Regions from separate parts of the Bacillus sp. PK6-026 genome, predicted to be linked through region 2. Evidence: riboswitches for the same ligand, from Rfam matches in the RefSeq annotation. Region 2 holds a riboswitch; each other region holds the start of a gene.
The links. A riboswitch is a leader RNA that binds a small molecule or an ion and turns the genes downstream of it on or off. The one in region 2 is predicted to bind thiamine pyrophosphate.

Region 1 (8,331 bases), 1.5 Mb from region 2:
CTCCTTGAATGCCGTTTCCTTTCGCTGTTTCCGCGGTAAGAGCGGCGGCAAATGTGCAGCCTGTTCCATGGGTATTTTTCGTCTTAATATAGGTGTTCGTTTTTTCCGTGAACACCTCTCCATCGAAGAGGAGATCGGTTACTTTGCCATCTTCGGGCTGATGCCCTCCCTTGATGATAATGTTGCGGACGCCCATTTCATGCAATTCACGAGCCGCTTTTTTGCGGTCTTCCATTGTTTGAATGCTTCTCCCTGTCAGCACTTCGGCTTCGGGTATGTTCGGCGTTACCGCATAAGCAAGCGGAAGCAAGTGCCGTTTCAATGTTTCAACTGCTTCCTCATTCAATAGTGAAGCGCCGCCTTTGGCGATCATGACAGGATCGACAATCACACGTTTAAGCTCGTATGTTGCAATTTTTTCAGCAATGACCTCAATCATCTCCGCGCTCCACAGCATCCCTGTTTTCACGGCGTCAGGTTTTAAATCTTCCGCCACTGCATCAATCTGCGTGCCGAGTGCTTCCGGAGATAGCGGGTAGACGCCGTGAACCCCTGTTGTATTTTGCGCAGTGACCGCTGTCAAAGCCGTCATGCCGAAGACGCCAAGCTCCTGAAATGTTTTAATGTCGGCTTGAATGCCGGCGCCGCCTCCTGAATCCGACCCGGCGATTGTTAATGCTTTGTATATGCTCATGATGTTTGCACTCCCTTCGGCCTTTAGCCAATCCACCTGTGATATATCGTTTTCGCGCGATTGATATCGTTCGTTCCGTGAATCAAAGCGCGTCCGTCCCGAAAAATCACGAACTTAAAATCCTCCGTACGGCAAGATAATAAATAAGGATTTCCCGTCACATCCAAACCGGCTTTTTTTAATCTGGCGGCAAGCGGCTCCAGCTCCGGCGGCTGTTCCGCGGCCGGCCTGATCTGAACCGTTTGTCTGCCGCAAAGAACGGCTGCTTTTGTTTCGTTTTCAGCTGAAAGAAACGGAAACTCGCCTTTTCCGCACGTCGGACACGAGCCATGTTTAAGCGCGTCAGCCCGGACTTCAGAGCGCTCATTTGTCCAAATATCAAATGAGCGAAGCATTCCTGACGGTTCATGCCCTGTCAGCAGCTTCAGGGCATCTGTTACCTGGTATGCGGCAACCTGCTGAACAACCGGACCGATCACCCCTGCTGTGTCGCACGTCATGGTATTCGCGGGCAAATGCCCCAAAAGACAGTGAAGGCACGGCGTTTTCCCCGGAATGACGGTATATGTGATGCCATAGCTTGCGACACACGCGCCGTACAGAAAAGGGATGCCTAACTTGACCGCCGCATCGTTCATGATCAGCCGCGTTTCAAAATTATCGGTCGCATCGACGATCAGGGACGCTTTCTCCGCAAGCTCGAGCGCTTTTTCCGCGGTAACATCTGCTACAATGCCGGTCACTTGAACAGAGCTGTTGATCAGGCGCAGCCTTTTTTCGGCAGCGGCTGCCTTTGGCATATGATCAACCACATCCTGTTCCGTATAGAGCTGCTGGCGCTGGAGATTGCTCCATTCCACATAATCCCTGTCGGCAATCGTCAGCGAACCGACTCCGGCCCTCACCAGCATTTCTGCGCTGGCCGCGCCCAATGCCCCCGCACCGATCACCAGGACGCGGGCGCGACTTAATTTTTCCTGGCCGTCCGGTCCGATCGGGTGAAAAAGCTCCTGTCTTGAATACCTGCCGGTCAAATCGTCAACTTCCCTTCTTCAGGACTGCTGGCGATGCCGTAGTTCTTTTCCGGAATTCGTCCGGCAAGGTATCCGAGTCTGCCCGCTTCAACGGCGAGCTTCATAGCCTTCGCCATTTGGACCGGATCTTTCGCCCCGCTCACTGCCGTGTTCAAAAGCACTCCGTCAGCGCCGAGTTCCATTGCGTATGCCGCATCTTTCGGAGAACCGATTCCGGCATCCACGATTACGGGAACCTTAGCCTGTTCAATGATGAACGACAGGTTAAGCGGGTTGACGATTCCCTGTCCCGAACCGATTGGAGAGGCCCCGGGCATAATGGCGTGTACGCCGAGCTCTTCAAGCTTTCTCGCAAGGACGACATCGTCCGATGTATACGGCAGCACAATGAAGCCTTCTTCAAGCAAGGCTTCTGACGCCTTCAGCGTTTCTACCGGGTCAGGCAGAAGCGAACGGTCACAGCCGATCACTTCGACTTTGATCATGTCGCAAAGACCGCTCGCTTTAGCAAGCTTGGCGATCCGGACGGCTTCCTCAGCCGTTTTTGCTCCGGCCGTATTCGGCAAAAGCGTATAACGGCTTAAATCAAGCTGCTCCAAAAAATTAGGCTGAGACTCTTCAAAAATATTCATCCGTCTGACGGCAAAGGTCAGGATCTCCGATTCAGATGCACTGACAGCCTCTTTTTGAATTTCAAATGACGGATACTTCCCTGTGCCGAGCAATAATCTTGATGAGAATTGACGATCTGCGATTTTTAACATAACGGTTTATCCCCCTCCGACAAAATGAACGATTTCGATGACATCGTGTTCTTCCAGTTTGACTGTTTGATATTGGTCTTTTCCGATAATCTGCCTGTTTCTTTCAACAACGACAACACGATTTTCCAAACTGTAGGATGCGAGCAAATCGTAAATCGTGCCGCCATCATCTCTCCACTCTATTTTCCGGCCGTTGAGCTGAATGTTCACCTGTGCACAGCCTCCTTTCGATCCGCTTTAAACGCCTCGGCCCACTCTGTTTTGACCGGATTGCCGAGGATCATGTCAGCTATCATCTCACCGGTTGCAGGTGCCAGGAGGATGCCGTTTCTGAAATGTCCGGCAGCAAACAATATCCGGTCATTTTCAGGGTGTCTGCCGATATATGGATTGCCATCCCCTGTTTCCGGGCGCAATCCGGCCCAGCATTGGTCGATGTTCATGGATTCAATGTCAGGGAGCATCGACTTGGCCTTTCGGATCAACTCCTCGATTCCGCCAAGTTCCGGCTGTTCATTCCAATCCCCGGGCTTCATTGTCGCGCCGACGACAAGCTTTCCGCTATGGCGCGGAACGATGTAGCAATGATCATGGTAAAGCGTCCTCGTCAAAGGGATGCCGTCATTCCACACAGACAGGCACTCCCCTTTGACAGGATAAAAGCTTTTGTCTATGCCGATCTGTTTAAAGAAAGCACCGCTCCACACACCGCTTGCAATGACAACGTGCTCCGCCTCCGCGGTGCATGAAGCAGCAGTGACGCGGACGGTCCCCGCTTCAGATTCGATCGATAAAACGGGGGTAAACTCGAAGACCTCGGCACCGAGAATCCGGGCCCCCCTGGCAAATGCCCTGCACACTGCGGCCGGTTCGACATGGATGTCGTCCCGAATGAAATTAGCGCCGAGAATCCCTTTTCCGGCATGCGGTTCCAGCTCATATACTTCAGCGGCTTCAAGCCATTCCACTGAATCCAGTGCAGCCATTTGCATCAGGTGTTCGCGGTCGCTTTCTGAAAATGCCAGCTTTAATATCCCTCCGTCATGCTTTCTGATATCGATGCCGCTTATGTCTTTCAATTCGCCCGTCAGCCGCTGATAGGCTTTTTGGCTGGCTCTGGCAAATTCGAAAAAGGTACCGGGTTTATCGCATTCCGCATGGGCGCCGAGCATGCCCGCCGCCGCGCTCGTCGCTTTTTTGCCGACTTCTCCGCTTTCAAACACGGCCGTTTTTTTCCCCGCTTTCGCAAGATGGTAAGCGATGGATGTCCCGATGATGCCTCCGCCGATCACGATCGTATCATAGCGCTTTCTCATATGAATCTCCCTTCGCGAGACAGGCAAGCCGCGCGGCCGCCTCATCCGGTCTGTCATGAGAAAAGATCCCCGACATCACGGCGATGCCGTCTGCCATTTTGACTTCCGCCAGTCGTTGTTCGGTAATACCCCCGATCGCAATGACCGGAATGCGGACAGCCGCCTTCACTTCAGCCAGACTGAGAGCTCCTCTTCCTTTCCGGCCCTTTTTACAGTCCGTTTCAAAAATGTGGCCGAACAGCACATAATCTGCACCTTCAGTTTCAGCCTGAACCGCTTCTTCTGGCGAATGGACGGACTTTCCGATTTTCAAATGCGGAAAACGGCTCCTCACACTTTTGACGGAAAAGCCGTGTGAAGGCAGCTGAACCCGGTGAATGTGATGAAACAAAGCGATATCAACCCTGTCGTTGATGATCAGTTTCCGCTTATCAACCCCTTCTTCCGCAAGGCGGTCGATTAAACTTGATATTTCACTTACTTTTTTTGATCTTTCCCTGATATGGATAAAGTCAACGGCATTTTGAATCGAGATGATTTTTGCAGCAAGCTCTTCCACAGAGTGCTTGTCATCGGTGATCGCGTGCAGATGCAAGCTGATCCACCCCGCTTTTTGACCAGCTTTCTTTTTGGTAGGCCATATCCCAGAAGCTGTATTCGTAGAAGCTAGAGATGACGAAGTTCTCCTTCATCTTCGCGCGCGTTTTCTCATCGGCGTTTTCAGCCAGCTCATCGAAGCGGTTGATCTGTTCTGTCACAAGTTCTTTAAACCAGTCGCCTCCGTATGTCGCGATCCATTCCTGATAAACCGCGCTGTCAGGCCTGCACGTTTTTAACGTCTCACCGACGTCATAATAGAGCCAATAGCAAGGAAGCAAAGCGGCCAGTATTTCCGCAAAACTGCCGCTCACGACAGAACGGTACATATGCGATGTGTACGCATACGCTGTCGGCGACGGCTGAAACGACTCCAGTTCTTCCTTTGTGATTCCCAATAGATCGGTGAATTTCCTATGGAGCGACATCTCGGCTTCATATGTGCCTTTCGCGTGTTCAGCCATCCGGCTTGTCGTATATAAATCGCGAGCATATGCCGCACCAAAGGATTGGACTTTGGCAAAGTGGGTCAAATAGTAGGAATCCTGCATGACATAGTATTTAAATCGATCAACCGGAAGTGTGCCGTCTCCAATCCCTTGAATAAACGGATGGGCAAAACTGCCTTCCCACCATTTTGCAGCGCTGTTTCGGCATTCTTCTGAAAACTTCATTTCGAGGCTCCTCCTTCGATTCTGAACATAAAAAAACCACTTTCCCGCAAGGAAAGTGGTTTGGAATTTGCATAAATACATACTCAAATACCGTGCCACTTCCCTACGCAGGTTTGAACCTGTTCAGGTTATGAGGGTCTAAAAGTCACACTTTTATCTCAGCCCTTATCAAGGACTCCCCTAGTGGAAAACATTTCTTGTTCATTCAGTTTATACTTTTATCTTATCACGAATTGCAAAATGGTCAAGCATCAGTCTCCAAGCGTTTTTCTCAATTCCGCAATATATTCGCGCGAACCGGTGGCGATCAGCCTGTCACCCAATTGCAGCCTTGTATCCCCGTGGGGCACGATGCTGTCCACCCCGCGGAAAATTCGGACGAAGATAACATCTCCCGTAAACGGAAACTCCCTTAACAGAACACCGTCAAATCGCTCATTGCTCATATTGATCTGATACAGCGACGCATCCTGGTTCGTCAGGAGTTTCATAACGCCAGGCGCCTCGATAAGCGCGCGCAGCAGCGTTTTTGTAGAAAGCAGAATGGAGAATGTATCAATTCCGTTATCTTTCAGTCTGGATTCGGCGTCTGGAGAATCTGCGCTGGCGATAATTCTCGCGACTTTCTGCTCCTTCGCAAAAAGCGCGATCCCTGTATTGCGCTCTTCGCTGCCAGTGGCCACGACGAGTATATCCGTTTGGAAAACGCCGAATGATTGAAGCGTCTCGTATTCATAATCAGGCAAAACTTCAACATCAAACACCGGGTCCGCCAGATTTTCTTCCTTTTTTTCCTGCCGGACATGCAGGATTCTGACGTGATAATCTTCCGGAGAAAGTTCGAGCGTGACTGGCAGCGTCATTTGATTTGCGCCGATAAAGGTGATCGTCTTTTTCTCTTTTTCGCTTTCCGTTTTCGGCATTAATTTTTTAAAGCCGGTCGGTGTGATGATGCATGTAATGACAGCGACCAGAATCAGCGCGCCGGACATCTGCGCATCAATGACGCCGATGCGCTCGCCGATCGTTGTCGCCGCGATCACCAAAGAAAGCGTGGAAGTCAGGAGAAAACCGGAAGCCAGCACGGTTTTCATGTCATACCACTTTTTCAAAAACAGCACCGGAACGACTTTGCTGATTAACAGAGCCACAAACAGAAGCGGGATCATCACTAAAATTTTCGGATTGCCAAACAGTGACCAAATGTCCAATTTGACGCCTGTCATCACAAAGAAGATCGGGATGAGGAATCCGTAGCCGAATGAATCGAGCTGCTGAACGAGCTCCTTGTTCGGCGAAAGCAGCGAAACAAGCACCCCGGCCAAAAACGCGCCAAGTATGTTTTCTGCACCGAGCGACTCGGACAGCGCCACAAGTACGATGATCAGCGTAAATATCGCCCTTGTGCCGATCTGGATCGTTCCTTTTGACAGCACTTCGACAAAAGGCCGCTTTTTAAATATCCTTCCGAACAGGTATAAAACGACGCCGGCGGCAAATAAGATCATCAGCAGCCACATATTGCTGTTTTCGTCCCCGTAGATTGAGGCGAACACTGCAAGCAGAATCATCGTGACAAGATCCGCAATGACGGCGACAAGCAAAATAATCTGGCCGATATTCGTCTTCATAAGACGCTCTTCTTTCAGCGTCGGAACGACAACCCCGAGCGAAATTGTCGAAATGATCAGCGTCATTAAAAAGGCGTTGTCAATAAATCCTGCCATGACAAAGCTGTAAGAAAGGCCGAGCGATAAAATAAAGACGGCAATAAAGATGACCGAAGCCGTTTTAAATGTATTCGGCGCTTCCTTTCCGCTCGGAAGCAGCTGCTTTTTCTTTCCTTTTTCAAATGCGGAAAAATCGATTTCAAGCCCGCTTAAAAACATTAAAAAGATAAATCCGAGCATCGATAAAGTTTCGAGCCATGTATCGTGCTGGGCGACCAGATCGAACCCGCTTTTTCCGATAATAAGACCCATGATAATTTCAGCGACAACCACCGGTATGCTTAACCTGAAACGGTGCAGCAGGATGGGCGTTAAAAATGCGATAATCAGTACGACAACTAAAGATGAGACAGATGTGTGCTCCATAAACTGGTACCTCCTCTAAAACCGGTTTCCGGGTATGATTAGCGTTCCCTTTTTTAAAAATAAAAGGGACATCTTTTTAGACATTTTCATGTGGGAAAAGAACCGTCTGAACTCTTTTCTCACAGGTGTAAAAATCGATTTTAACAATGCTCGCTCAGAAAAAAAAGTAATATGCCTGATTTTCTCCGGCGAAAGTCGCTGAAGCTTTATTTATATATGGACTGGGCAATGTATATACATACGCAGACAGGAGGCAGAAAACGCATGAAATATGATGTAATCGGCGATATTCACGGGTGCTATGACGAAATGATTGCGCTGATTGAAAAGCTCGGTTACTCGCTGTCATCGGGGTTTCCCGTTCATCCGGAAAACAGAACACTTGTCTTTCTCGGGGATTTAACAGACAGAGGGCCAAAATCGCTGGAGGTCGTTGAATTTGTAGGACGGGCCGTTGAAGAAGGAGCTGTGCGATATGTGCCCGGCAATCACTGCAATAAGCTGTACCGTTTTTTCAAAGGCAATCCGGTGAAGCTGCAGCACGGGCTGGAGACGACGGCGGCGGAATACAGAAACCTTCCGAAACATAAACAGAAGGATATCAGAGACCTTTTCATGCGCCTTTATGAAAACGCCCCGCTTTATGAGATCCTGCATAACGGCGAACTTGTCGTCGCACATGCCGGCATCAAAGCGGAAGACATCGGCAAAAAGCCTGTCGGAAAAGTAAAACAGTTTGTGCTATACGGAGATATTACAGGAGAAACGCTGCCTGACGGACGGCCGGTCAGGCGGGACTGGGCCGCTCATTACAAAGGCGATCCGTGGGTGGTGTACGGCCACACTCCTGTCAAACGTCCGCGAATGATACATCATACGATCAATATCGATACCGGTTGTGTATTCGGCAACAGGCTGACCGCTTTCAGATACCCCGAACTGACAACCGAATCTGTCCCCTCTTCATTGCCTTATGATGAGTCAAGATTCCGTATGGAGCCATAAAAAAAGAGAGCTTAATTCAGCTCTCTATCAACTGACTCATATCATGCGGAACCGGCGCTTGAAACGTCAGCTCTTCCATTGTGAAGGGATGAAAAAACGTCAGCGTCTCACTGTGGAGCGCCTGCCGATTGATGAAGCCGCGGGTTCCTCC
Region 2 (8,331 bases):
TTTCTTTTTTCATATGGTACACATTGATTGTACAATCTTTTTGGCCTAGGTCAATATGTTTCAGTCAACGTCCGAAATATTTACATTTTGCAGAATGCCCGATTTATAAAAAAAAGCCGCAGTGCGGCCCTGTAAAAAACCCTCTTAAAAAATGAGCAAAATTCCCGCTGTGACTGACGCCAGACCCGCAAAATAAACGAAGTCTTTTCCGGAAAGCCGCGCTGTTTGATAGTAGGTGCGGTCTTTTGCACCGGTAAACCCTCTCGCTTCCATGGCAACGGCGATTCTTTCCGACTTGCGGATGCCTTGCGAAAACAAAGGCAGCGCATAGCGAATAAACGCCTTCCAGCTGTTTTTTTGCTTATAGCCCCTGATTTTGTGCGCCGCCTTCATTTGCGAAAGCTCAGACTGAAAAAGCGGGACAAAACGGAAGCCGGCCAGCAAGCCATAAGCCCATTTAGGCGACAGCCTGCATTGATGAATCAGGCTCATAATAAACTGCGTCAAATCGGTTGTTGATGTAAACAAAAGACCGTATGTGACAAAGCCGAGCATCCGGAGCGCGATTGTCAGCCCATTGCCGACGCTTTCCTCGGTGACACGGAACCAGGCCCATTCCCAAATCGTTTCCTCGCCTTTTCCAAAAGCGGCCATCATCCAAAAGACGAGAATAAAAAAGACGAGATAAGGCAACAGCCGCTTACTTAAATAAGACAAAGTCCATCCCCCGAAAAAAATTCCGACGGCAACCGCAAACAGCCAAATGAATAGAGTCGGTTTCGGATTTGAAACAAACATGAGCAAGCACATGACCAGGAGGTGGGAAAAGAGCTTGGCGCTCGGGTTCAATGCCGAAAGAAGTGAACCATTGCTTTTCATACGGGAACCCTCTCCTTTCTTTCATGCATGAACCGGTAATGAAGCGGCGGTATCAATGAAAAGCGGCGGACGAGGCCTTGATCAGAAAATAATCGATACGGCGTTCCTTGAAATGCCGCTTTCCCTTGATGAAACACGACGACACGGCCGGAATGCTCATCTACGATGTCCATGTCGTGCGTCACCATCACAATCGTCGTTCCCCGTTCCTGCCGTTCCTTTAACCGCTTGATTAATTCTTGCGCCGTCCTTTCGTCCTGACCGAATGTCGGCTCGTCAAGCAGCAGCAGATCCTGGTCAAACAAAAGCATTGTCGCAACGCTTAAACGCCGTTTCTGCCCGAGGCTTAATGTAAAGGGGTGCACTTTTTGATGAGCGTCAAGTCCGAATTCCCGCAGCAATTCAGCCGTTTTCTTTTCGACCCGGTCCTCCGGCCATCCCCGCTGCCTCGCCCCGAACGCGATCTCGTCAAACACCGTGTCCCGAATAAATTGAAGCTCGGGATTTTGAAAAACAAAGCCGGCCTTCTCATAGAGCGTACGGTCGGACCATTTCTTCAGCTCCCGATCCTCAAGATAAAGGCGCCCTTTTTTGACGGCTTCAAGCCTGATCAGACTTTTTAAAAACGTACTCTTTCCGCTCCCGTTCTCGCCGATGACCGAAATCCATTCTCCCCTTGGAATCTCAAGGGTGATGCCGTCGGCAACGATCTTTTTCCGATAGCCGATCGCCGCGTCGTCTGCGCGGATCAATATGTCTCTGTCAGCTGTAGGCCTGTTTTTCGCCTCCTCCTCTTTCATTTTCAATGTAGAAGAGAGCTTGACGGCGAGCGGATGATCATCTTGTGTGATGACATCTTCCCATACCGCAGGGTACAGTTTCGGCTGCCAGATGCCCGCCGCTTTCATCTCCGGCTGAAAATGTTTCACGATTTCTTCCGGCTTTCCGTCAGCGATGATCTGTCCCTTTCCATTGAAAAGAATGACGCGGTCCATCCACTCGATACAGCCGTCCAGCACGTGTTCGATGAACACCATCGTCTGTCCGCTTTTTCGTGAAACGTTACGAAGCAAGGCAAAGATGTCTTTCCGGCTGGCCGGGTCCAGCTGCGCCGTCGGCTCGTCAAAAAACAGCACTTCAGGCTCCAGAGCGAGCAGGCACGCTAATGCCAGTCTCTGCTTCATACCGCCTGACAAGGTTTCGATCGGCGTTTTCTTATCTATCTTTAATCCGACTTGCTCCATCAGCTCCGAGATGATGCCGTCCATATCTTTTGGGGAGACGGACCGGTTTTCTAGGCTAAAAGCGATTTCCTCATCAACATGAAGCATGCAGAACTGCGAATCCGGATCCTGAAACATAACGCCGGCGCTCTTTCTGCGATTGACCTCTCCGCTGACCTCAGCTTCGACATGTTCAGGAATGATGCCGGAAAGCACGGACAACAGTGTCGATTTGCCGCTTCCGCTCGGACCGAGTATCAGCACTTTCTCTCCCTGCCCAATCGACAGCGAGACCCGGTCTAGGACTGTTTCAGGACGATGATAAAAACGGACGGAAAGGTTACTGCATCCGAGAAATGAACGCATCGGCATCATCCTTCTTCCGCTGTTCCTTCATGATCTCATACTGATTCAGGACTCCCGTTTTCGCAAGCGCTTCGACAACGGCTTTTGCCAGCCAGCCGCCGAGTACAATGCCGCTGATAATTTGGATGATAAGCGTCATGATCAGCGTTTGCGTCGTATAGTAGGCAAAACCGTTCGCCATCAGGCTGTATGTCATGCTTCCGACCGCGGCAAGCGCACCGGAAAGCATAAGGGTAAACAAGTTGTAACGCTTATAGCGAAAGATCGCAAAAGCGATTTCCGCACCGGCTCCCTGGAACACACCGATTAATAATGCTGACAGTCCAAAGTGGCTTCCGGTCAGCAGTTCGACCGCCGCAGCTGCCGTCTCGGCAATCAGCGCCGCACCCGGTTTACGGATGATATAAGCGACAATCGGGCTGGCGATCACCCAAATGCCGAACATAAAGTTCGCTCCGACAGGCCCGACAATTGCTGAAACAGGGATCCACAAGGTGGACCATCCTAAGTAAATGACGCCGCATGCAACGGACAAGATCACTGCCATCACGACTTCTTTCATGTTCCAATTCATCGTCTCACCGCCTCCATTTCCACAGGCCAATCTTCAACTGTATAAGCCATCTCCCAAAAGCCGTATTCAAGCTGACAGCTTTGCAAAAAAAGCTCCTTCATTTTTTCTTTTTCAGCCTTGCCCGCTGTTTCGGCCCATTCATCCAGGCGGGCGCAAAACTTCGTCGTGATTGAATCGGTTCTGTCTCCGTAAAAACAGATCCAGTCATAAAATGGATGCGACGGGTCAGGCTGAACGTCCATCATCAGTTTTTTTCCGATCTCCCAATATGTCCACGGACAAGGCAGCAAGACGGCTAATATCTCTCCCAGCGTGCCTTCGTGCGCCGCCGTCAGCATATGGTGGATATAATGATGGGCAGAAGGCGCAAGCGGATAGCCCTGCAGAGATTCATACTCCACCCCCGCGGCCCGGCACAGGTTGTTGTGCGGGTGCACTTCGCTGTTTAATACAAATGAAATCTGCTCATGAAACATCTCCATGTCTTTCCGGTTTTGACACTTGGAAATTGCAATTCCGTAGATTTGAATAAAAGCGTTCAAATACTCGTAATCTTGCTTCACATAATGAATAAGCTGCTCCTTTTTCAGCTTGCCGGACGCCAGTCCCAATACAAACGGATGCTCAAAAATGGCTTCAAAAATAGGGTTTGCCTCGCGGCGAAGTTCTGCAGAAAAACTCATGTAGATAGCCTCCTCAGCAATCGGTTTTATAAGGAAGGCACAGGGGGAGCGAGCCGCTTTTTACGCAAAAAAGCCGCCCCAAAATGGAGCGGCCTTTGTATGATGAAATCATAAAGACACCGGCTCCACTTCCCTACGCTAGTATGAACTAGATCAGGTTCAAAGGGTCCAAGATCGCTTCTTGTCTCAGCCGGCTTACGGCTCCCCTAGTGGACTTCCTATTACATTAACTTTTACTCTACACATCAATGATTATGATGTCAACCTGAGTTTTTCAGTTTTATTCTTGTATAGAACCGCCGGGTTTCATACAGAAGATGCAGCGGGTAAAAATATTTATGGAAAAATGTTAATTTTCTGAAACCTTTTGCAGGCTTGTTCGTCTAATATAGTGAAGACAAAAAAATTTGGAGGGGATATTTATGATGATGTTTATCTTGATTTTGACAATGGCTGTGTATTTGTTCTATTCTTTCAGCAAAGACAACCGGCCGGCCAAAAGAAACAACAAGAATCATCAGACACTGACTGTTATTAGGGAAAACCCTTTTACCGCCCCTTCCAATGATGTCAATTGCTAACTTGATAGACAACAAGCAAGCCGCCCCATGACGGGCGGCTTTTTACGTTTTTAGGATTGAAATTGTTCCGCTTCAGTCGATCCCTTCAGTGCAGTGGTTGATGAAGTCCCGCCTGTCACAACCTGGGCGACTTCATCAAAGTAGCTCGTTCCGACTTCGCGCTGATGCCTTGTCGCCGTATAGCCGTGGACTTCGCTGGCAAACTCGGCCTGCTGCAGATCAGAATACGCCGCCATTCCGCGGTGCTTATATTGGCGGGCCAATTCAAACATGCCGTGGTTTAAGGCGTGGAAGCCTGCCAGTGTGACAAATTGAAATTTATAGCCCATTTCACTGAGCTGTTTCTGGAAGTTCAAGATGGTGTTGTCATCCAGTTTGGCCTTCCAGTTGAACGAAGGGGAGCAGTTGTAGGCGAGCAGTTTGCCCGGGAATTTTTCATGGATCGCCTGTGCAAACCGGCGGGCTTCTTCAATATTCGGCTCAGACGTTTCACACCAGATCAAATCGGCATACGGCGCATACGCCAAACCTCTCGCAATCGCCTGATCAAGACCCGGCTTTGTTTTGAAGAACCCTTCCGCTGTTCGCTCTCCCGTCAAAAACGGCGCATCATATGAATCGACGTCGCTTGTGATCAGGTCGGCCGCATTCGCGTCCGTACGGGCAATAAGAATGGTCGGGACTCCCATCACGTCTGCGGCGAGGCGCGCGGCAATCAAATTACGCACCGCCGTTTGCGTCGGAAGCAGCACTTTCCCGCCCAAATGCCCGCACTTTTTCTCAGACGACAACTGGTCTTCAAAGTGAACTCCCGCGGCGCCGGCTTCAATCATACCTTTCATCAGCTCGAACACATTCAGCTGTCCGCCGAAGCCTGCTTCAGCGTCGGCCACAATCGGGGCAAACCAATCGATGTCTTCTTTCCCTTCCATATGATGGATTTGATCGGCGCGCTGCAGCGTGCGGTTAATTTTTTTGACAACTTCCGGCACGCTGTTTGCCGGATAAAGGCTTTGGTCAGGATACATGCTCCCTGACAAATTGGCATCAGCAGCCACCTGCCAACCGCTTAAATAAATCGCTTTCAATCCGGCTTTTACTTGCTGCATGGCTTGGTTTCCGGTCAAAGCGCCCAGCGCCGGGACGAAATCCTCTGTGTGGAGAAGCTTCCATAGCTTTTCGGCGCCGCGCCTTGCAATCGTGTATTCAATCTCAAGCGTGCCTCTCAGCCGAATAACGTCAGCCGCCTGATACGGCCTTGTGATCCCTTTCCAGCGTTCTTCATGCTCCCAGCTTTCTGCGAGTTGTTTTTCTTTCAGCATCGCACATTCCCCCATCATATTTTTTCATAAGCGGGTATCGTTAGAAATTCCGCGAATTCATCATCCAAAATCAGCTGTTCAAATAACTGTCCGGCCTCTTCGAACCGGCCGCTCCGAAAATGTTCTATGCCGGCTTCTTCGAAGATTTTCTGCATTTCTTCCTCTTTCATCATCTTGACCATTTCGGCGTTGACTTTCCGGCCATCGTCAAGAACCCCTTTCGGATGGCGAATCCATTGCCAAAGCTGGGCTCTGGAAATCTCCGCCGTTGCTGCGTCCTCCATTAAGTGGTCGATCGGAGCGGCGCCTCTGCCCGACAGCCATGAAGCTAAATAGCGGATGCCGGCGCTGATATTGGTACGGACGCCTGCTTCTGTAATCCGGCCTTTCGGTACTTCCAGCAAGTCTTTTTCCTCGACCTTTACGTCTTCCCGCTTTCTATGAATCTGGTTCGCCGACGGCATATGCTGATTGAATACATCGAGCGCCGTTTGAATCATGCCGGGATGCGCGATCCATGTTCCGTCATGGCCGTCTTTTACTTCACGTTCCTTATCTTCGCGGATTTTGGCAAATGCGGCTTCATTGATCTCAGGTTTGTCTTTAGCGGGAATTTGCGCCGCCATTCCCCCGATCGCATGGACGTTGCGTTTATGACACGTTTGAATCGCCAAGAGGGAGTACGCCCTCATGTTTGGAACCGTCATCGTCACGGCTGAGCGGTCTGGAAGAATGACGTCTTCCCTGTTCCTGAATTTCTTAATAAAGCTGAAAATATAATCCCACCTGCCGCAGTTAAGTCCGGCTGAATGCTCCTTCAATTCATAGAGGATTTCATCCATTTCAAAAGCCGCCAGGATCGTTTCAACGAGAACCGTCGCTTTAATCGTCCCCTGCGGAATGCGCAAGTCGTTTTGCGCATACACAAACACGTCGTTCCACAGCCTTGCTTCCAGATGGTTTTCGATTTTTGGAAGATAGAAATAAGGACCGCTTCCTTTTTTGATCAGCTCTTTTGCATTATGGAAAAAATAAAGGCCAAAATCGAACAGGCTTGCTGACACGGGCTTGCCGCCGATCAGCACATGCTTTTCTTCCAAGTGCCATCCCCTCGGCCTTACAATGATGACGGCGGGGTTTTCTTTCAGTTCATAGCGTTTGCCTTGTTCATTCGTAAAGGAAATCGTCCCGCGAACCGCGTCCCGTAAATTAACCTGGCCGTCAATGCAGTTTTTCCACGTTGGCGAGTTCGCATCTTCAAAGTCGGCCATAAAGACTTTGGCTCCTGAATTTAAAGCATTGATGACCATTTTTCTGTCGACCGGGCCAGTGATTTCAACCCTGCGGTCCTCCAAATCCCGGGGGAGCGGCGCGACCGTCCAGTCCGCCTTGCGGATGTGCTTCGTTTCCGCCAAAAAACCCGGATTCTTCCCTTGATCAATTTCAGCCTGCCTGATCGTTCGCAAATGCAGCAATTCCCGTCTTCTTCCCCCGAAATGTCGTTCAAGACGTCCGATAAACTCCAGCGCTTCTTTTGTCAAAATCTCTTCATACTGCGGATTCATCGATCCGGTTATCTGAGTTCTCTTCTCCTCTGTTTTCATGTCTCCCTACCCCTTTACATGCATTGTTATAAAACAGTTTGCTTACTCGCCTTTTTTGGAAAGACAGCGCTCACATTCCATAAAGTAAGATTCAGCCTGCTCCTCCATCTTTTCACCGCATTCAGGGCAAGTTTTTTTTGGAAGCGTTCTGAAAAATTCCATCGGACTTTTCAAGCTCATTTGTGTCACTCTCCTTTTTATAGAACAGTTTTATGTTTTTAATTTCTGTTGTAGTACAGTATACAGCGCAAAAAGAAAAAAGTACACACCTTTTTCCAAAAAATATTTATTTTTTTCCATTCAAACAAAAATAGATTGTTCTCTTTTTATTCATAACTTGTTCATATTTTTCTTCTAGAATAGGGAACATAAAGAGGTGAAAGTGATGATGAAAATAAAAAACAAACAACTTGATGTCATTCTGATTCTTATTTTGTTGGCAGCTCTTATTCTGAATACATATAACATTTGGCAGGACAATGCCGCCAACCAGTATTACTTGGCGGCGGTCAAAAGCATGACGCAAAGCTTCCACAATTTCTTCTTTGCGTCATTCGACTCTTCCGGATTCGTGTCAGTAGATAAGCCGCCCCTCGTTTTATGGATTCAGACCATATTTGCGAAAATCTTCGGCGTGCATACGTGGAGTGTGATTTTGCCGCAGGCGCTTGCAGGTGCGGGTTCCGTCTATCTGCTATACGCACTGATTAAACCGAAATTCGGAAAAGGAGCCGCCCGCATTTCAGCGCTGGTGATGGCGCTGACGCCGATCGCGGTTGCCGTAAGCCGGACGAATAATATCGACAGCATGCTCGTCTTCACGCTCCTTCTTGGTACATGGTGCCTGATGAAGGCGGTCAAACAAGGCAGGCTGATCTGGCTGCTCGCTGCATTTGGCCTCATCGGCCTCGGGTTCAATATGAAGATGCTTCAGGCATTCATGGTGCTTCCCGCGTTCTTGCTGTTTTATCTCATCGCGGCCCATGCGAATTGGAAGAAAAAAATTGTGTCCGCTGTTTTATCGCTTATTGTTCTCACCGGCGTTTCGCTTTCTTGGGCGCTTGCTGTCGACTATACATCGGCCGACAGTCGCCCGTAT
Region 3 (8,331 bases), 880 kb from region 2:
AGAAGGAGCAAAAGTGTGATCGTGCTTTCGTGCAGGCTTCCGATATCTGTCGTGTTAAACCCGGCTGTTCGCGGGGTCACGGCCTGAAAATAGGCGCCCCAAAGTTTTTCAGCTGGCGGAAGCATGCCGAGCGTTTTTTGATTTTGATACTCCAGCAGAAAAATAAAGATCAAGGCTGACAAATTGATGATAAACGTACCGTATATCATCAATTTCGAATGAAGGCTTAACTTTTTCAAGCTCCGCTTATGCCATAGATCAGACAATACGGTAAACCCTATCCCGCCGATGATAAACAAAAAACTGATCACCAAGTTGACGAGCGGATCGCTTTTATACCGTATTAAACTGTCCGGCCAAATGGAAAATCCCGCATTGTTAAAGGCGGAAACCGCGTGGAACAGGCTGTAGTAGACACCGCGTGCGAAACCGTATTCAGGAACCCATTTGACAGCCAGTATGACCATGGCCAGCATTTCAATTGCGAAGGAGTAAATAAACAAACTCTTGATGAGCTTAATGATCCCGCCTAAAGAAGTTTGATTGAGAGACTGTTGAATCAACAGCCGTTCTTTCAGGCCGATTTTTTCCCGAGCATGATAAAAATGAGCACTGCAAATGACATGATGCCGAGTCCCCCGATCTGGATGAGAACGAGGATCATGAGCTGACCGAACAACGTATAATCCGTGCCTGTATCAACGACGGCTAGGCCGGTAACAGTCATCGCCGATGTCGATGTAAAAAGCGTATCAATCCAGCCTATGGGTTTAGACGTCGCTGCCGGGGTCTTCAATAAAAGAGTTCCTAATATGATGAAAAATAAAAACACCAGCACGAGCAGTTGGGACGGGCTTAATTGAATCTGTTTAAACTTCACGGTTAATCGCCCTTTTTTTCAAAGGTCTCAATATCTTTGTTTTGCCCGATCACAATCAAAATATCGTTTTCGTATATCAAGTCATCAGCGCTCGGTGCGATGATGAAATGCCCGTCTCTTTTTATGCCGACGATGTTGCAGCCGAAGTTGGCGCGTACATCGATATCCCCCAGGCTTCTTTTGTCCAGCTTTTTTGTTGCCACAATTTCGACGATGCTGTAATTTGGCGACAGCTCAACAAAATCGATCATCTTTTCCGAGGTGATATGGCTGGCTATCCGCTTGGCCATATCTTTTTCGGGATGAATGATACGATGGACGCCGATTTTATGGAGAACCTTTTGGTGATAGTCATTTTGCGCTTTCGTCCATACTTTGGGAACGCCCATTTCAATCAGCAAAAGCGAAGTCAGAATGCTTGCTTCAATGTCATCGCCGAATGATACAAAGGCGTGATCGATGTTGCGTATTCCGATTTGTTTCAATGTATTTTCATCAACGGCATTGGCGCAAATGGTGTAGGTTGCATAAGCAGAATATTCGTTTACTTTTTCTTCGGATTTGTCGATGCCTAAAACTTCCGCCCCTTTTGCGTGGAAGGCTTTGACAAGACTGCCGCCGAACTGACCGAGCCCGAAAACGGCATAAGATTTCTGCATCCGTGTTCACCCTTTTATCTGTTTTTCTTATAGTGTTTACTTTTTTAAAAGAAAAACACACAGGGATGTACAAGAATCCGGAAGTGTGCGAATCCGGAGAGCCGCCTTGAGGCGGCTTCGGTTTCAGCTGAGCGAGCCTCCGGTTTCGCGAATGTCTTTTTCGTGAAGGGCAGAGACGACGGCGGCTAGCCTCAGCCCTTCGACGATCGTTTCAAGGCTGAGGCTCGGCTCGTGCTTATCGACTGTTTGTTCGGGGAGATACGGAATGTGGATGAACCCTCCGCGGATGTTTGCCGAGGTGCGGTCTATACGGTGCATTAACTGGTAAAAAAGATGGTTGCATACGAATGTTCCAGCTGAATTAGAGACGGAGGCCGGGATTCCGTTTTTTCTCAACTCTTTCACAACGAGTTTGATCGGAAGCGCGGACCAGTAAGCTGCAGGCCCGTCTGCCGCGATCGGTTCATCGATCGGTTCCCGTTTTTCATTATCCGGAATGCGGGCGTCATCGATGTTGATTGCGATGCGTTCCGGAGTAATGTGAGCCCGGCCGCCTGCTTGTCCTACACAAATGACGATATCGGGATGGTGCTTTTCGATCGCTTTTTCCAAAACGGCCGCTGAATGATGAAAAACGGTCGGGATCTGCTCCGCCACGATAGAGACGCCTTCGACTTTTTCTCCGTTCAGCCGTTTTACAGCTTCCCAAGACGGATTGACCGTTTCTCCCCCGAAGGGGTCAAAACCTGTCAGCAGTACTTTCTTTCCCATATCGATCCCTCCTGAATATGAATATAAAGTGCAAAATACCCATTCAGAAGATGTCTGAATGGGTATTTTTTAAAATATTTTATGCTCCTGATCCCCGGGATGCCAGAAGTACCTGATCTCCTTGAGAAGCCGCTTCCGGTGCATGGTTTACGAATGAAAAGCTGATAACTGCGCCTAATACAACTGCTGTTAATAATACTTTTTTCATTTTATTCTCCTCCTCTTCCAGCGAGCTTGCTCGCCTTGTCTGTTTTAATGTAAAAGTATATGGCTTCTTCATATAACTTTTCTCGCCTGTAGTAATTCGCTACATCCATCAATAATTCCTCCAAATCTACCCAGGCTTTTTCATTTTCTAACTGGTGAACATAGTCCTTGATTATTTCCAGTTTATTCTGTGTATCAGAATATAATGTATATAAAATTTTGAATTTCAATTCGAAAATTTCGCTGTTCATTTCCCGGGATTTTTTAAAGCCCACTTCGATCCATTTAAATGCTTGTTTGTGTGCGTTGGTTTTGAAAAGAGACCTTGTGTTTTCATAAACGCAAAGAAGGTAAGCATACTTGGCTTTCGTTTCAAAATCTTTGATTGCAAAAGCTTTATTGTAATACTTTAGCGCTTCCTCCTGCTTGTCTTCCTTACTCTTCAAAAAGCCCATATTATAGTAGGTACACGGTAAAAGGAATTGGTCGCCGATTTTTTCGGTTTTTTCGATCGCTTCTTTTAATAATACTTCACTTTCGGAGAACTTAAATTGGTCAATATAATTGAGCCCGATCAGCATTTTGCAGTTGATGACCCGCTTGGCATACCCGTCATACCCTTGAAAGATGCCGGAGGCAATGTTGATGTGATGAATCGACAGCCATGTCGCTTTTAAGTTGTAATACAAAACACCGATTTTATAATGAAATTCAGCTTTTTCAATTTCATTTTGAATGACGCTCAGTCTTTTTTCCGCTATTCTGAAAAAATTGAGCGCTTCTGTATGGTTTTGCTTGTAGTCCTCATAAATCCCTTTAAACAGGTAAAAATAATAATTCAGCTTGTCGTCCGTACTTTTTGGATCTTTGTCTTGAAAACTGATGGCCTCCAATTTTTCGGTGGAAGATTGGGAGATATCTTCAAGAAGGAGCCTTAAGCGAAAATCGAGCATTTGATAATAGAGTAGAACGTCATGATCTTCTTCCATTTTTTCAATTGCTTTATCTATGTCATCTTTCATTTCGATTGAGCCTGAAATGTCTCTTTTTTTCATCAGTATGTACCAGTCGTTGAGCATATTGGCGACTTCTTGTGAAGCCACGGCTTTGGCCATTCTCTTCCCTCCAATCTTTGTGAATTTTTTGTAAATTGAAGTTCTATTAATCATAGCATAAACTGCTGCCGTCTGTGAATAACGCTGAAATGCAAGTTCGCCGGTGAAAAGTTCATTTCTGAAATTAAATCGTCATTTTCCAAAAAAAGTGCGCGAAAAAAGCGAAAACCGCGCCAAGCGGAATACAGGAGATCATTGCGGTTCCGTTGACCAGCCCGTCAGCTCCGCTTATTTTCAGGGCTTCCCGGTAGCCTATTAAAAAGTGGATGATCGATAGGACGTAACATAAGAGCATCATATAGTAAGGGTTCATTTGCATACCTCCTCTATTCGCTTTACTATATTACATTCAATAGAGGGGAAGATTATGCCTGTTTAAACAGGAAAAAGAACAAAATATTATAGACGAAAAGATTTTCAATTACAATACATGTTTTTAAAAATATTTCCACTATAATCAAAATGAAAGATAAATTTAGGGGGTCATAAGAAATGAAAAAAAGGCTGATGTCACTATTGGTCTGCATCCTGGTTTTAGTGCCGGCAGCTGGTGCTTTTGCCGCGCCGAAACAGGCCGAGCTTCAAGAGTATCTTGAAGAAATAGGAATGAAAGAAAAAGAATTGGAAGCTTATTTACAGGATACATATGATGAAAGTTTAAAAGATTTTGAGTCGGTGGAAGAGTTGAAAGATTTTTTAGGGGAAAGACTGACTAATCAACTTTTGGCATCCTATTTAAAAGAATACGGATTGAGCGAAAAAGAAGCGGCTGACCTTTTTGTTGAAAATGGCTATATGGAAAGCGGCCAAAACATTCTCGACGTGTTTATGTTTGAATACGAATTGGACGATGCGCTTTTCACTGTGACATATGAAGAAGACGATTTTCAGATCGGGAACCTGTTTCAAGAATTGGGTGTGGATGATCAGGAGTGGGAAAGGCTCGTGAATCATCTCCGAAAGGTGCGCGATAAAAATCCAAACCTTGAAAATGATTTGATGGCTCTTGGAGAACGTCTTGAAACGGTAGCCGATTTCGAGTCTGTATCAGAGCTCTCAGCTCAGGATATCGCTGAAATGCTATCCATTTTAAACGATCTTCAGAAGACGCTTGAAGTGAAAACAAAATACTATCTTGTTAAAGACGGAAAGAAAAAAGAAGTGTCTTTGACAACGCTTGTCAGCGCGGAAGATCTGAAGGGAGCAAGCCTTCTGGTGGAAGTATACGATCTGCAAGGCAACTTCATTTTGGATGTATTGCTGACGCCTGACATGATCGGATCTGATTTAATTCATGATACAGGGTCAAAAGTGAAGCAAACCCAAACGGCTGTCAAACATGATTCAAAGCCATCTCATGTGAAAAAGACGGTTAAAGGTGCAAAGCTTCCAAAGACAGCCGGGCATTACGCGGAATGGTCGATCTTAGGCGCCGTTCTGATGTTTGGCGGATTCTTCATGATCAGAAGGCTTCGCAAAGCGGCTTAACATGTCACTTCCCATTCTAATTATGTAGAGAATGGGAAGTTTTTATAAGGAGTGAAAGGAAATTAAGGCACATCGAAAAAAAATCATCTGGCTCGCAGCTATTGTGATGGTTGTGTGCGGCGCTTATTTTACAACAACGAATGTGTTCAAGTTAATGCACGGCTACGCTCTTTTTTCATTTCAGCAGATGAAAGAAGAAGAAAAGCCTGAAAAACCTCCGATTCAGACGGCGAAAAAAGAAAAAACGGTGATTGATCAAACATTTAAAACCGGGGAGAAAATCGGTGATCTTGTCATTCCGAAAATCAATGCAAGGATTCCTATATATCACGGGACAGATGAAGACGAGCTGCAAAAAGGCGTGGGCCATTTCGCTGGTTCCGTTCTGCCTGGAGAAGATGACAACTCGGTTTTATCAGGCCACCGGGATACGGTTTTCCGAAAACTCGGCCGAGTGGGGAAGGGCGATCAGTTAATTGTTGAAGCTTCCTACGGAACTTTTACATACAAAGTGAAAAAGGTGCGGATCGTGGATGCGGATGACCGGACGGTGATTGTACCAAAGCCGAGAGCAACATTGACGGTTTCCACCTGCTATCCTTTTGACTTTATCGGTTCAGCACCGGAGCGGTATATATTGGTCGCAGATTTGATTAAATCATAAAAAAACAGCGGAATCTCAGGCGAGTCCGCTGTTTTTTATGCTATCTCATGTCTGATCTGTTTTCCAAGAGTTTTGGCGCGGTTAGCAGCAGTAAACAAAGGACAATTGTGCAGACAATGAAAGACGGAAGCATATATGTTCCATTATATACCAAGGAATAAATCCATACCGGAGTGCCTTCAGGCGCATAGTTTCCAAAAAAGACAGCGCCGCTGATGACATGAGCGAGAAATTTCAGTCCGCTTCCGAGAAAGACGGCCAGCGTAACATAGAAAATGATCTTTCCTTTTTGTTTCTCGACTGAAGCATTTCTGATCGATCCGGCAAAAAAGCCGCCGATTCCCGCGGCTGTAGGCGCGATAAAATAATCAAGAAGAAGCTGCAGAGGATGATAAACGTAAAATCCTCCAGTGACAAACTGAAGCAATCCGGCTAAAAACCCGGTTGCCAGCCCTGCCTTCAGCCCCCATCTAAAGGAAATCAGGAAGATCGGAATCATCATGACGGCGATTGAACCGCCTTGAGGCATTTTTAAAAACATTCCGGACACCATATCAAGTATAAGTGCTATTCCTGTCATAAACGCAATTTCAATCAGCTGTACAAGTTGTTTAGATTGATTCATCATAACCCTCACTTTTGATGAACAAAGGGATACTGGACTTCTTTCCCAATAAAAAAAGCAATGCGGGGAAGGAGTAGGAAAGTTTTCCACGCACTGCTTTGGATGCAATTAGAAATGACTTTGCCACATCCCTACGCCAGCGTTAACTAACAGGTTCAAAGGGTCAGAACGGTCGTTCACTCTCAGCCTCGAGGCTCCCCTTGTGGTCATCAAGTTATTTAGTTATATTCTACTATACTAAAAAAAGAAACGGACGACAAGCTGATTTTTCGAAAAATTTTGCTTAATTTCTCCAATATGTAGCAATGCAAACATCTTTTCCTTTATAATAGAACGTATTCGTACGTACAAGATCAGTAAAGGGTTGATCTGATGAGTGAACCTACAAAATACAGCATGGTGAAAAATAAAATTAAATCGTGGATATATGAAGGCAAAGTGAAGCCGGGGGAAAAAATTCATTCGGAAAACGAATTGATGAAAATATTTGATGTAAGCAGGCACACGATCCGGCAAGCGATTGGCGACCTTGTTCATGAAGGGCTTTTATACAGAGAGCAGGGCTCAGGGACGTATTGCTCTCACCGTCTTCAGCTTTCTGAAAAAGGAAGGGAAAGAAATAAGATGATCGGGGTTATTACGACTTACCTTTCGGATTACATTTTTCCTTCTATTATAAGAGGAATCGAATCGTCACTGTCCAGCGAAGGATACACCCTTGTCGTCGCGAGCACCAATAATGACATTGAAAAAGAAAAACAATGCCTTGTGAATATGCTCGATAAAAAAATTGCTGGGTTGATCGTGGAGCCGACGAAAACAGGAAGCTTTAACCCGAATTTAAGTTACTATCTGACGCTTGAACAACATCATATTCCGTATTTGATGATTAACCAATTTTATCAGGAGCTAAATCCGCCCCATTTCATTTTGGATGATGAACACGGCGGCTTTATCGCCACTGAGCATTTGATTAAACTCGGCCATGAAAAAGTGTTCGGTTTCTTTAAACAGGACGATATGCAGGGCGCCAACCGGATGAAAGGATTTATCCGTGCTTTCAGAGAAAACGGCTTGTCGTTTTACCCTGAAATGGTCGTGACGTACACAACAGAGAACAAAAAACAAAAAACGATAGCTGAAGCCAGGAAGCGGCTTTCTTCATCAGACCGTCCGACTGCCATATTCTGCTATAATGACGAGATAGCGCTTTTGGTGTTGGATGTCGTGAGGGAATTCGGTTTGAAAGTGCCGGAAGACATTTCGATTGTCGGATATGACAACTCACATTTGAGCGAGGCATCTGAAGTGAAGCTGACGTCAGTCACTCATCCGAAAATGCAGATGGGGATTGAGGCGGCAAAATGGATGATTGCCAAAGTTGAGGGACGCAACACGAATCAGCTTGAACATTCCACCGTCTACAAACCTGAACTGGTTGTCAGACATTCGACCGCCAAGCTGAAAAGGTAGGCTGCACAATCTTTATCCGCCAACCAGCGTGAATGAAAATGAGAAGAATATATATTCTGTTACAAAGCTCCGGAATGAGGAGCTTTTTATTCAAGTAAAAGCTGATAACGGAGAGTTTAATGTCATCCTCGAAGCTTTGGACCATGTGCAGCTTTAGTAAATCAATTTTTAAAGACCGCTGTATACTTTTATATAGAAGAAAGCAGTAAGAAGAAATAAATGCTGTCAACTGCCTGAGGTCGAGATGATCAGGAATCATCTGAGTCCAAATCATTTGATTATTATTTTTTTAAAAAAGCTATTGTGAAAAACGAAAATAGATGTTATATTAGTATCCGCCCCTAAAAAGGAGGCTTTATAAAAACAACTTCGAAAATCTTTTGAAAAAAGTTGTTGACATTCACGATGATAGAATGTTATATTAGTAAAGTCGCTTCTTCGAGAGGCGG

Region 1: linked by a shared signal. The riboswitch ahead of tenA (thiaminase II) and the one ahead of tenA (thiaminase II) in region 2 are both predicted to bind thiamine pyrophosphate.
Region 3: linked by a shared signal. The riboswitch ahead of thiT (energy-coupled thiamine transporter ThiT) and the one ahead of tenA (thiaminase II) in region 2 are both predicted to bind thiamine pyrophosphate.

The regions. Positions count from the first base shown of each region.
Region 1 covers NZ_CP096418.1:1,297,538-1,305,868, reverse strand. The annotation lists gene thiD (bifunctional hydroxymethylpyrimidine kinase/phosphomethylpyrimidine kinase) at 1-694, opposite strand, end outside; gene M1D59_RS06555 (thiazole biosynthesis adenylyltransferase ThiF) at 718-1,728, opposite strand; gene M1D59_RS06550 (thiazole synthase) at 1,725-2,492, opposite strand; gene thiS (sulfur carrier protein ThiS) at 2,499-2,702, opposite strand; gene thiO (glycine oxidase ThiO) at 2,699-3,808, opposite strand; gene tenI (thiazole tautomerase TenI) at 3,792-4,403, opposite strand; gene tenA (thiaminase II) at 4,378-5,079, opposite strand; TPP riboswitch at 5,163-5,271, opposite strand; gene M1D59_RS06525 (monovalent cation:proton antiporter family protein) at 5,331-7,175, opposite strand; gene prpE (bis(5'-nucleosyl)-tetraphosphatase PrpE) at 7,440-8,180, shown strand; gene M1D59_RS06515 (RluA family pseudouridine synthase) at 8,197-8,331, opposite strand, start outside.
Region 2 covers NZ_CP096418.1:4,188,476-4,196,806, forward strand. The annotation lists gene M1D59_RS21295 (energy-coupling factor transporter transmembrane component T family protein) at 145-879, opposite strand; gene M1D59_RS21300 (ABC transporter ATP-binding protein) at 876-2,468, opposite strand; gene M1D59_RS21305 (ECF transporter S component) at 2,443-3,042, opposite strand; gene tenA (thiaminase II) at 3,039-3,725, opposite strand; TPP riboswitch at 3,839-3,943, opposite strand; gene M1D59_RS21315 (hypothetical protein) at 4,148-4,306, shown strand; gene aceA (isocitrate lyase) at 4,357-5,628, opposite strand; gene aceB (malate synthase A) at 5,643-7,232, opposite strand; gene yhfH (protein YhfH) at 7,275-7,412, opposite strand; gene M1D59_RS21335 (ArnT family glycosyltransferase) at 7,627-8,331, shown strand, end outside.
Region 3 covers NZ_CP096418.1:3,308,308-3,316,638, reverse strand. The annotation lists partial or broken gene M1D59_RS16920 (TrkH family potassium uptake protein) at 1-880, opposite strand, end outside; gene M1D59_RS16915 (potassium channel family protein) at 883-1,539, opposite strand; gene pcp (pyroglutamyl-peptidase I) at 1,663-2,310, opposite strand; gene M1D59_RS16905 (hypothetical protein) at 2,390-2,518, opposite strand; gene M1D59_RS16900 (response regulator aspartate phosphatase) at 2,520-3,632, opposite strand; gene M1D59_RS16895 (hypothetical protein) at 3,757-3,945, opposite strand; gene M1D59_RS16890 (processed acidic surface protein) at 4,125-5,120, shown strand; gene M1D59_RS16885 (class D sortase) at 5,227-5,784, shown strand; gene thiT (energy-coupled thiamine transporter ThiT) at 5,825-6,409, opposite strand; TPP riboswitch at 6,521-6,620, opposite strand; gene M1D59_RS16875 (GntR family transcriptional regulator) at 6,782-7,882, shown strand.